DNA from 3 places in the Halalkalibacter sp. HAAS-P013 genome. Region 2 is predicted to be linked to each of the others. Evidence: riboswitches for the same ligand, from Rfam matches in the RefSeq annotation. Region 2 holds a riboswitch; each other region holds the start of a gene.
The links. A riboswitch is a leader RNA that binds a small molecule or an ion and turns the genes downstream of it on or off. The one in region 2 is predicted to bind S-adenosylmethionine.
Positions count from the first base shown of each region.

Region 1 (4,257 bases), on a different contig from region 2:
AGTATTAACAAGATAGACATTAACATCATGCAGGTCAATCTTTTCTCCTAACATTTCAGCATAACGAACCGCTGGCAATGGAAGAAAAGGTGCCCCAAAGCAAGTGGAAAAAGTAGCTTCTGGAGAAGTTACACCACGTTCTGTTCCAGCAAGTTTACTAGTGTATCCAGATAAGAAATGATACATTGCCTGTTCCTTTGTTAACTTACTAATTGGCGGCAAAACACCAAAAGCATCTGCTGTTAGGAAAATGATTGTTTTTGGATGTCCTGCAACACTTGGAACTAAAGCATTAGGGATTGCATCAATCGGATATGCCGCTCGGGTATTTTCGGTTAACGATGTATCATCGTAATTTGCATTGCCTGTTTCAACGTCAATAGCTACATTTTCAAGAACTGTTCCAAATCGAATAGCATTCCAGATTTGTGGCTCTTTTTCTTTTGAAAGGTTTACACATTTAGCGTAACAACCCCCCTCGATATTAAATACGCCATTACTTGACCAACCATGCTCATCATCTCCAATTAATGAACGAAGAGGATCAGCTGATAACGTTGTCTTGCCTGTTCCTGAAAGACCGAAGAACAGGGCGACGTCACCCTCTCTTCCTGCATTTGCAGAGCAATGCATCGAGAGTACATCTTGCTCGGGGAGTATGAAATTCATAACGGAGAAGATGGATTTCTTCATTTCGCCTGCATATTCCGTTCCGCCAATTAAAATAATACGTTCTTCAAAAGAAATGATGACAAATGCTTCTGAGTTTGTTCCGTCATTTATAGGATCGGCTTTAAAAGACGGAGCTGATATAATTGTGAACTCTTTCTGTGAAGGTTCCTTTTGATCTTTGGTAGGACGAATAAATAATTGACGTGCAAAAACCTGGTGCCATGCAAATTCGTTAATGACTTTTAATGGAATTTGATATCTGTTGTCAGCGCCAGCATAGCCATCGGATACAAAAATTTCACTTTTGTTTTTTAAGTGGTCAATCACTTTAAAATATAGGGAGGTAAACGTATCTTTATCAATCGGCTGATTGACCGTTCCCCATTCAATGCTTTCTTTTACACTTGGTTCGTTGACAATGAATTTGTCTTTAGGGGAACGACCAGTGTAAGCGCCAGTTTCAACACTAAGTGCACCTGTAGATGTGAGCTTCCCCTCACCGCACATTAACGACTTTTCAATTAATGAGGAGATAGGAAGATTAAGGTGAACCATGTCTGAGTTCACTAAGTTAATTAATTCGGAATGAAGGTTGATTGTATTCATTGTCGCAAAACCCTTTCTTTAATTTTTTGATTGTTAGCATTAAATACAAAATCTTGTAAATTAGTATAACATAATAAGTCTAATAGTCTATACTATTAATTGAATTTTCCATTTGTGATATATTTAATAGAAAATGTGTTTTCGTAGGATGTTTTTTTGGGTTACTGGCCACCAACTAATCAAATTGCTTTATTGTTCCTAAATTTCTTCTTCATGCATACAATCTAGGTAAAGAGAAATGAAGGAGGCGTTCTATTTGCAGCAAGTTTCTATGTTGGATGTCGCTACTGTTTCAGCAGTAGTAGCGGCGCTTGTAACGGTGATAGGAAATGCCTTTGGTATTGAAAAGCAATATCGTGCTCTATTAGCGATTGGAATAGCTGGTATACTTTGGTTTATTCCAAGGGAGTGGGGAGAACAAGTACTGATGGCACTTATTATTGGCTTAACAGCTAGTGGGGTTTATAGCCAAGTGAAACCTCGGGATAATGCAAATGAATTAATGAAAATGCAACTTCGAGAAGAACTTCGAAAAGAGCAAGAATTGGAGAAGGAAAGGGAGAAAAAGCAACAACAAAGGGAAAGACAAAATGAAAACCGTCAAGAGAGGCGAGATGATACACCGTACTAAAATAACAAAAGGCAAGGTTTGCTTAAAGGCCACTGAAAAAGGTCAAAACCGTACCTTTTTCAGTGGCCTCTTTGACTTCCTGCTTTTAGATCTTATATCTTTATTAGCAAGAATTATGATTAATACTCGTTTTTAGCATAGTATTAAATGAATCGTGCACAATAACAATAAATCTTAATGATAATTTGATTAAATTTTTAATAGGAGTCGGATATGTTGACACTAAACAACATGTGCGATATGATATGCGTCGAACGGATACTCTTATCCTGAGTAGGCGGAGGGACAGGCCCGAAGAAGCCCAGCAACCAACACTTTAAAGCCATGAGTGAAAAGGTGCTAACCTGCAAGGCTATGCCTTGGACGATAAGAGGCTAAAGGTAAACATTCAACCCTTTTCCTCTACAGGAGAAGGGTTTTTATCGTTTATACGGCTTTACAGGTAGGTATTTCCCATTCGATGGGGCATGAGTGCCGTCTCAAAGAAAAACACAAGCTTAGTACAAAGCGGTGTTTAAAGGAGTGTACTGAAAAAGAGGGGTTTTCTTTTTCAATGTACTCGAAGCAATGGAACGCAGCCGCTGCCAATGGTGTGAGAAATGTATCACACCTAGGAGTTTGCTATTAGTGGGTTTCTCATAGCAGACGAGCAGCGTGCGGAATCATTGCTACTTAATATAGAGACATTGAAAAAGGTGGGTTTGTACCTTTTTCAGTGGTTTCGTTTAAAGGAGGAATTTGATAATGACAGAATTGAAAAGCAGACGTTTGTTTACGTCGGAATCAGTAACAGAAGGGCATCCTGATAAAATTTGTGATCAAATTTCAGATGCAATTCTTGATGCGATTTTAACCAATGACCCGAATGCTCGTGTAGCTTGCGAAACATCTGTTACAACTGGCTTAGTATTAGTTGCGGGAGAGATTACGACAAGTACGTATGTCGATATTCCTAAGATCGTTCGTGAAACAATTAAAGGAATTGGTTATACTCGTGCAAAATACGGTTTTGACTATGAAACGAGTGCAGTACTTACATCAATTGATGAGCAGTCAGCAGATATTGCTCAAGGTGTTGACAAGGCACTAGAAGCTCGCGAAGGTCAAATGACGGATGAAGAAATTGAAGCAATTGGTGCTGGCGACCAAGGACTTATGTTTGGTTATGCTAATAACGAGACGAAAGAGTTAATGCCTCTTCCAATTTCACTAAGTCATAAAATTGCTCGTCGCTTAACTGAGGTACGAAAAGATGAGATTCTTCCTTATCTTCGTCCGGATGGGAAAACGCAAGTAACCGTAGAGTATGATGAGGATGGAAAACCTGTACGTATTGATACGATCGTTATTTCAACACAACATCATCCAGAAGTAACTCTAGAGCAAATTCAACGTAATTTAAAAGAATATGTCATTAACCCAGTTGTCCCAAAAGAATTAATTGATGAGAATACGAAATATTTCATTAACCCAACAGGCCGTTTCGTTATTGGGGGACCTCAAGGAGATGCTGGTTTAACAGGGCGTAAGATCATCGTTGATACATACGGTGGATATGCACGTCATGGTGGTGGAGCATTCTCTGGTAAAGATGCGACGAAAGTTGACCGCTCAGGAGCATATGCAGCTCGTTACGTAGCGAAAAATATTGTTGCGGCTGGTCTTGCTGATAAATGTGAAGTCCAGTTAGCTTATGCCATTGGTGTTGCACAACCTGTATCGATCTCTATTGATACATTTGGTACTGGAAAAGTATCTGAAGAGTCACTAGTGGCTCTTGTGCGTGAAAACTTTGATCTGCGTCCTGCAGGTATTATTAAAATGCTTGACTTACGTCGTCCGATTTACAAGCAAACAGCAGCATACGGACACTTTGGGCGTACAGATGTCGAATTGCCATGGGAACAAACGAATAAAGCGGCTGCTTTAAAAGAGCAAGCTGGACTATAAAAAAATTAAATAGAGACGTACTTATGCACACGATTTTTCTAGAAGAATCGTGTGCATCTTTTATTCTCATAATTCGTTTTTAAGGAGAGTAGGTGTGAAGACCCAAACGCGGGTGAAATTGAATGGATTTCATAAATGTGATGAAAGTCAAAAAGCGGTGAAAATTCAAGAGAAAGGGGGTGTCTCAAAAGGTCTGTTTTTGACCTTTTGAGACACCCCCGAAGCAATGAGCGGAGTCGCTACATCTTTTAAAAGCCTTTAGAGGAGTGGGTTTCTCCTCTAAAGGCGCGTAGCGAACGGAGCCATTCCTTCCTCTGTTCCGGACTTTTAGGACAGCCCCCAAACGCCGTTGAAAACCAAGGAAAGCGTCCTTCATTTCAGTTATGAAGGAAATGGAA
Region 1 is NZ_JBWQTU010000005.1:20,466-24,722, forward strand. It holds gene pckA (phosphoenolpyruvate carboxykinase (ATP)) at 1-1,278, opposite strand, end outside; gene AC1FXP_RS08450 (hypothetical protein) at 1,535-1,909, shown strand; SAM riboswitch class I at 2,171-2,282, shown strand; gene metK (methionine adenosyltransferase) at 2,654-3,859, shown strand.
Region 1: linked by a shared signal. The riboswitch ahead of metK (methionine adenosyltransferase) and the one ahead of AC1FXP_RS00985 (peptide-methionine (S)-S-oxide reductase) in region 2 are both predicted to bind S-adenosylmethionine.

Region 2 (4,257 bases):
TAGATCCTTACTTCAAAGAAATCGTAGAAGGCTACCAAGAAGCTGCTCGTGACGTAGTGGCTACAGCTGTTAAGCTTGGAATTCCTGTTCCAGGTCTTGCAAGTGCGTTAGCATACTTTGACAGCTATCGTACAGAAACACTTCCGGCTAACCTTCTACAAGCGCAAAGAGATTACTTTGGTGCTCATACGTATCAACGTGTTGATAAAGAAGGAACATTCCACACAAACTGGATGGAAAAATAATAAATTGTGTAAGGTGGCTTCGACTTAGTCGAGGCTGCCTTTTTTGTTTGGATAATTTTGTATTTATTATTACATTGTATTCTGGTACGATGAGCTTACCTGAAAAGGAGGACGATTCATGTCAACATTTTATGTAGAGAAACTGAACTTTAATGAACCTAAGAAAATAGCGGAGATGTTTGATGCGTTGTTACAGGAATCTACGGACAATGTAGAGGAATTAGAATCATGGCTTAAAAAACAGTCAGAGCTATTTGATGCCATTGAGGAAGCAATGTCTGGGCATTACATCGACTTTCAATGTCAAAGTGACTCTAAAAAGGCAAAAGAGATTTTTGAGCATGACCAAAGTGTCATTGACCCCCTTTTTAAGAAATATAATTCTTTATTTGATGAGGCATTTTTATCTTCTAAGGCAAACGGCCAATTAGACCCTATTTTGTATGAACAGTTGATTAAAAGAAAACAAAATGCAAAAGAAATTTTCAGATTAGAAAATATTGACTTAGAAGTAAAAGAAGATGCGCTTGCAACGAATTATTTTGAACATACAGGAGGATTAACCGTTCAATGGGGTAATGAAGAACTGACATTAAGTGAACTTTCTCCATACATACAAGACCCTGATCGTAATACGAGACAACAAGCTCTTACTTTAATTTCTGAAGCCATCCTCTCCAAGGAAGCAGAGCTGCAACAAATTATGAATGAGCTTATTGTGTTACGTCATCAAAAAGCTCAAAACACAGGGTTAACGAATTACAGGGATTATATGTTTAAAAAATATGAGCGCTTTGATTATACGCCACAGGACTGTAAAAACTTAGCAGTATCAATTCGTAAGTATGTCAAACCGCTCAAAGAAAAATTACAGAAACAGCATAAGACTGAACTAGGTGTTGACACGTATAGACCATGGGATAGACAAGGTGTTCCACAAGAGCAAAAGCCATTACAACCTTTTACAACAACTGAGGAGCTTATTGAAAAGTCGAAGGTTATCCTTGGAAACCTTGATCCACGGTTTGCTGAGCTTCTAACAACGATGGATGAACGTGGGATGCTTGATTTAAATAGTCGAAAAGGCAAAGCGCCTGGCGGTTTTTGTTCTAATCTCCCTGTATCACAGCTTTCGTTTATTTTTATGAATGCATCCAAGACACAAGATGATATGATTACTTTGCTTCACGAAATGGGGCATTGTATTCATAATGACTTAATGAGAAAGCAACCAATTGGAGACTATCGTGAGACACCAATGGAATCAGCAGAATTAGCAAGTATGTCAATGGAACTTTTGACTATGGACCAGTGGAATCTCTTTTATAAAGATGAGGCAGATCTTATACGTGCAAAGAAAGAGCAGTTAAAAGGAATAATCGATTTTCTTCCTCTTGGGATGATCATTGATCAGTTCCAGCATTGGATGTATGAAAATCCAGATCATACATCTGATGAACGCGATAGAAAGTACAAAGAACTGATGCTAAATATAGACTCGAATGTGGTAAATTGGAATGGTTATGAGAAATGGCAACAAACAGCTTGGTTGCGTGTTCTTCATATTTTTGAGGTGCCATTTTATTATATAGAATATGTGATTGCCCAACTAGGAGCAGTCCAAATGTACAAACAATACCGGGAAAATCCAGAACAAGCACTTGAAAATTATAAAAAAGCATTGGCTCTCGGTTCATCGAAATCTTTACCTGAAGTATATGAGGCGGCAGGAATTCGCTTTGATTTCTCAGATTCGATGATTCAAGAATTAATGGTATTTTTAGAACAAGAATTAGAACAGTTACAGTAAAACAAAAAGAGTTGTCAGTTCAGTATGGCAACTCTTTTTGTTTGTTGAGACCTTATAGAAAGGGAATAGGGATATGGGGGAAAAAGAGCCTAATCATAATACTGATTTCCAGTTTTATTTTATTTATTTATGTATGTTTTTTACATGTTCAAATCATACATTACAGTCATTTCAAACTTGAGCGAGGCATTGATTATGTCATTATATTAGGAGCAAGAGTAAAAGGAGCCGAACCTACCTTATCCCTTTGAAGACCAAATTACGACGATATTAATTAACTACGTTTACAACTTATTTTATAGGCAATGATAAAGCGATGGTTGATAAATTTATTGAAAAATAATAACAACGAAGGGGTATTGAGATCCCTACTTAGGAGCATTTCTTAATAAGAGGATGAAAGTTTTTTAATATATTTAAAAGTATTAGTTGAATTTTGAATTAGAGATTGATATTATTAAAAGTAACACTAATAAACATAAAAAATAAATAGCGATAAACTTCTTATCCAGAGTGGTAGAGGGACAGGCCCTATGAAACCCGGCAACCATCAAGTTTAAATATTAACTTGAACGGTGCTAATTCCTGCAAAGGTGTAACCTTTGAAAGATGAGAGAAATGTATTTATTAATACTAACCTCTCTTTCAAAAAAGAGAGGTTTTTTTAATGGAAAGAAGGCTTATCGCTCAAAAGGAGCGATCATTAATGGAAAGAGCAGTGTTTGGTGCAAGTGAATTTTTCAGTCAACAGGCTTTTATTACAGATTTTCGTGGTATTGAGTATGTTCAAATTAGACAATTAAAAGGAACAAATGTAGATATAGTAGAAATATGGTTTGACCCTTGGAAAGTATCCTATAATGAATTATTAGATTTGTTTTTTGATTTGCATAACCCAACAATTAAACAAGGTCAGCAATTTAAGAATCAGTCCTTTATTTTCTTTAATAATTTTAATCAATTAAAAATAGCCAAACAAAAGAAAAGCCAGCTAAAACAAGTATTTAAAGATGAAATAATCACAGAAATTATTCCGGTGTTTGAACATATTAATACCCCGGAGGAGATAAAGCTAATATCATAATAAACCTCATATTTGGATGCGATGCTAATGAAGTAACTTTTTGAATGGAAAAAGACGGCTGATCAAAAGCAGCCTTATTGTTTTATCATGGAAAATAAAAAAGTATTTGAGATGGCGGTTTGTATGAGCAGTGGACAAAAGGGGAAGAACGGATCGTTTACTGCACAGCCTAATGATGTAACACGTGATGTATATGATCGCATGCAAGTCATCCTATCTAGTGATACACTGTTCATAAGTTATCTTATGGGTCCATTAGAAAAAAATGTTTATAAAATAAATATGTTTTCATACATTTATATATACGCACATTAATAACTCTAGCCGTTTCAGAAAAGTGAAGACAAGGGAGGAGTAAAATGGCTATAAGACCACCATTGTTACAAAGAGGAGATACGATTGGATTGGTTACAGCTGGCAGCCCTCTTGATGCTAATATCATAAATACTAGAGTTCAAACAATTAGGGATATGGGTTTTAATATTGCTTTTGGCAGGAACGTTTATTCATTTGAGGGCATCGTCGCTACAACGGCAGAACAAAGAGCTGAAGATGTGATGAACATGTTTACAGATCCAGGTGTCAAAATGATACTCACAACACGTGGAGGGACTGGGGTTCAGACCATTCTTCCATATCTAGACTACGCTGTAATAAGAGATAACCCTAAAATAATTTCCGGTTATAGTGACATTACAGTACTACTTAATATTTTGAATCAATTTAGTAATTTAATTACCTTTCATAGCTTAATGCTTGTTGATTTTAGAGCAGATACTCCATCTTATAATTATAATCAATTCTTTCAAGCTAATTCTACATTACTTTCTCCTAGATCTATTCAAAATCCACCCAATATGCCACTGATGAGTTTAGTTCAAGGTAATGTAACGGGTCCCATAGTAGGTGGAAATATGACTTCGCTCATTAATACACTGGGTACACCATATGAATTTGATACAAAAGGTAAAATACTTTTCTTAGAAGAAATCAATTCTCCTACGACAATGATTTATCGCTACTTTACTCAGCTATCGATGTCAGGAAAATTCCAAGATTGTATTGGTATTATTATGGGGGAATGCACCAATTGTCCTGTGTCTTATGGCACGACATAT
Region 2 is NZ_JBWQTU010000001.1:178,160-182,416, forward strand. It holds gene gndA (NADP-dependent phosphogluconate dehydrogenase) at 1-245, shown strand, start outside; gene AC1FXP_RS00980 (M3 family oligoendopeptidase) at 364-2,055, shown strand; SAM riboswitch class I at 2,557-2,671, shown strand; gene AC1FXP_RS00985 (peptide-methionine (S)-S-oxide reductase) at 2,723-3,139, shown strand; partial or broken gene AC1FXP_RS00990 (hypothetical protein) at 3,191-3,454, shown strand; gene AC1FXP_RS00995 (S66 peptidase family protein) at 3,499-4,257, shown strand, end outside.

Region 3 (4,257 bases), on a different contig from region 2:
TCGTGACCTATGGCCAATTCATTTCGAGAAAATTGATGCAACATTCGCCTTGCTCCCTCCAAACAATCTATCGCAATGACTATACCATAGCCATTCTTAAAAGTCTAAACTAACTACTACGTTTACCTAAAACGATTACAAACATACATTAACTTGTATTATTAGTAAACACTAGGCTTTTTAGTAAAGTTGTTTCCTAAAGATTGTTACTGTGAAGAAACGTTTTTCTCGTAGTGAAATGGAGCGAAAAGTCACTCGACTCCTGCGGGATGAAGAGGTAGGCCACTGAAAAAGGTAAGGTTTTGACCTTTTTCAGTGGCCTTTAAGCAATGAGCGAAACTGTTGCTTTGTCTTAAAGCCTGCTATGAGTGGTTTTCTCATAGCAGGCGCACAACGTGTGGAGCCATTGCTGCTTCCTTGAATCCGCTAAAAAGGACTTTTTCAGTGCCCTCATAAAGAGGTAGGGTCGAGACCCCACAGGCGTAGGAGGCTCGACACCTCCCCGCGGAAAGCAAGTTGGCTGGAGCGCAATGGAACGGACATGAGGGGAACACGTACTACATAAAAAAACAACTTCTCTATTTGAGAAGTTGCTTGCCTACTATGTACAGCAAGAATCCCAATCATGCCGTATTTATTATGGTTATGAACCTGTTCTAAAACAAGGTGGGTGCCCTGTAAAAACCATTTTACTTCCTAAACAAAAAGGCCTGTAATCCGATTCTCAACTCAAGCTCCCAATGTTAATCTGTTGGCTCAAAACGTAAATTTCTACGTACATATTAGGAGTTCTTACTTATTTATATTTATAGTATCAAATCAGCAATTGTACGTCAACAAAATATTCAGATTATTTACTCACCTCTATTATTTGGTAAATGCTTCTCAGTATGATACAGTTATTTACTGTATACACACATTTTAGAGGTGACTTATATGAATCTGCTAGCTACTCAAACATGCATAGAAATTCGTCAAGAAATTGGCTGGACAGAAAAACGTACAATTGAAACGTCATTTGATATGAAGCTATTTGATAATCAACTCACTGTTAAAGATGATGTTTACCCACTCACAACTATTTTTGATATTTCTTATCGTAAGAAACCAGAAAAAGGTGCAATGGGTTTTCTATATTTGCATACAAGTCGAGGTGTTCGGACGTATTACATAAAGGAGGATGCATACGCTTTAGTGACTGCTTATAAAAAGCTAAAATCAGAACGCCCCGAATTGCGCTGAGTGAATTGTTTCTAAACGTCTACGTGTTGAAATATCCCCATAGATTGGATACGTTTCAAAAGGTGTACCGTCTGTACTTTTGATAATCCATCCTTCTCCTTCATGGTGAGAGAATGTGTCAATTACAGCTATCTGATTTTCCTTCACCCAATGAAGCGCAGTTTCTCTTTCAGCATGAGTTAGGAAAACAAATGCATGTGTAAATGGTTCTTTTCGTTGTTCTGCCTTCGTTCCTAAGCTTCTTTGAGAATGTCTAGTACGCTCATGGAAAAGGAAGTCTTCAACCATACTATTTGCCGTAGCCTCTTTCCCAGCACCAGGTCCAATAAAAAGAAGTTGATTAATAGAATCACCTTCAATTGATATTCCATTTGTCACTCCTCTAACACTTGCTAACGGTTCGTTTTGTGTTAAAAAGGCTGGAGTCACAGAACCATTTACTTTAGCTTCACCCTGCCAAGCCTCAGCAATTAACTTTATCTTAAACCCTAGACGCTCTCCTATTTCAACATGCCAATCCTTAATACTCGATACACCTTTACGTGAAAATTCATTAGAAGAAGACCAGCTTCCAAAACATAAGCGACTTAGAATTCTTATTTTGTACCAAGCATCAAAGCCTTCTAGATCGTCAGTTGGGTCTGCCTCAGCATAACCTAGCTCTTGTGCCTCTAATAAAACATCAGCAAATCCTCGATGGTTTTCGATCATTTCTGTTAACATATAATTTGTTGTTCCATTTAAGATTCCAGAAATTCTTGATATTGGTGTAGTTGTGAGTGTTCCCTTTAACGCATTAATAATCGGAATGCCACCTGCAACTGCTGCCTCATATCCATAATAGGTCGAGTGTTGATCTGCTAATCTCTCAAGTAATTGTCCCTTCTCTGCGACGAGCTTTTTGTTAGCAGTGATAACTGGAACACCTTTTTCTAACCATTCTGTTGTATATGAGAGTGCAGGTTCAATTCCTCCAATGGCTTCAAAAATGATATCAAAGTCAGCTGAATTACAAAACTCATCCCAACTAGTTGTAACAAACGACTCAATATCAGACGCGCGTTGTTTTTGACGACTTTTCACAAGAATTGCTGAAATGTGTATTTTCTTTCCTAACAGCTGTTCTAGCTGCTCCTTTGAATTAGTCAGGCGTTCATATACACCGCTGCCAACCGTTCCAAATCCTATTAAACCTACTCGTAGCATATCCATACCCTCCTCTTAAATAAAAAACCTCTCCAGATAAGGAAAGGTTTTTTTGCCTTCACTTATCTTTCAGAATGAGTCACATTCTGCTGAAAGTAGCACCTTTTTTTGCATGGCTTGCAAAACGGTTGCCGGGCTTCGTAGGGTCAGTCCCTCCACCACTCTGGATAAGTTTGAATTCTTCAAACGTTCATATTCAATTAACGTGATTATACGTTAGCTTTGCCTAACTGTCAAATATATGATTAAACATTCACCTTTTCAGATTTTCTCCCGATAATTGATAAATTTAAATCAATTAACTGCTCAACACTTACTTCACCAGGTGCATTCGTCAACAGATCACTAGCACTTGCTGTTTTCGGGAAGGCAATGGTGTCACGTAAATTCGTCCGACCTGCTAGTAGCATAACTAGACGATCTAGTCCTAATGCAATCCCACCGTGTGGCGGAGTACCAAATTCAAATGCTTCTAACAAGAAACCGAACTGTTCGCGAGCTTCCTCTTCAGAAAATCCAAGTGCTTTAAACATTTGTTCTTGAATATCACTTTGGTAAATACGTTGCGAACCACCACCAAGCTCATATCCGTTTAATACGAGATCATACGCATTAGCACGTACACTTGCAGGATCAGTTGCTAGTAAAGCAAGATCTTCTTCTACTGGACTTGTGAACGGATGATGTAAGGCAACATAACGTTTAGCTTCCTCATCGTATTCAACAAGTGGAAAATCAACAACCCAAAGGAAATTAAATTGACTTTTATCGATCAAGTCAAACTGTTTTCCAAATTTCAAACGGAGTGCACCAAGGCTATCAAATACAACCTGTTTCTTATCTGCACCAAAGAATAATAAGTCGCCAACTTCAGCGCCAAGAGCTTCTTGTAATGAAGTAGAAATCTCTCCCGTAAAGAACTTAGCTATAGGTCCTTTAAGTCCTTCTTCTTCTACCTTAAGCCATGCTAAGCCTTTCGCTCCATATTGTTTTACATAATCAGTAAGAGCATCGATTTCTTTACGAGAAAGCTTATTTGCTCCCCCTTTTAAGTTCAAGCCTTTTACTGTTCCCCCACTTGCAAGAGCACTTTGGAACACTTTGAATTCTGAGTCTTTCACAATCTCTGATAGTTCAATTAGTTCCATCCCAAAACGAAGGTCCGGTTTATCTGAACCAAAACGGTTCATGGCTTCATCATATGTCAAACGTGGAAACGGTAATGAAACGTCAACGCCTTTGATTTCTTTCAAGATCTTTACCATCATTTTTTCCATCATGGCAATTAAGTCTTCTTTGTCCATGAACGATGTTTCAATATCGACTTGAGTGAACTCCGGTTGACGATCAGCACGCAAGTCTTCATCGCGGAAACAACGTGCAATTTGATAATAACGTTCAAAACCCGAAACCATTAATAATTGTTTGAAAAGTTGCGGTGATTGTGGCAGAGCATAAAACTCGCCATGATGAACACGGCTTGGAACTAGATAATCACGAGCCCCTTCTGGTGTACTTTTTGTTAACATTGGAGTTTCAATCTCCATGAACGTTTCCGTGTCAAGGAAATCACGAATTAACTTTGTTGTACGATAACGTAGTTTAAACGTCTCTTGCATATCTGGACGACGAAGATCCAAATAACGATATTTTAGCCGAACATCTTCTGAAGCGTCTGTATCAGCTTCAATTTGAAACGGCAGTGGTTTTGATGCATTTAAAATGCTCATTTTTTCAACATGAACTTCAATTGAGCCTGTAGCAATTTTCTCATTAACCGTTTTAGGATCTCTTGCAACGACCTTTCCA
Region 3 is NZ_JBWQTU010000009.1:82,455-86,711, forward strand. It holds gene AC1FXP_RS13530 (tRNA threonylcarbamoyladenosine dehydratase) at 1-44, opposite strand, end outside; RNA gene ssrS (6S RNA) at 613-792, opposite strand; gene AC1FXP_RS13540 (hypothetical protein) at 937-1,242, shown strand; gene AC1FXP_RS13545 (homoserine dehydrogenase) at 1,219-2,448, opposite strand; SAM riboswitch class I at 2,508-2,622, opposite strand; gene aspS (aspartate--tRNA ligase) at 2,694-4,257, opposite strand, start outside.
Region 3: linked by a shared signal. The riboswitch ahead of AC1FXP_RS13545 (homoserine dehydrogenase) and the one ahead of AC1FXP_RS00985 (peptide-methionine (S)-S-oxide reductase) in region 2 are both predicted to bind S-adenosylmethionine.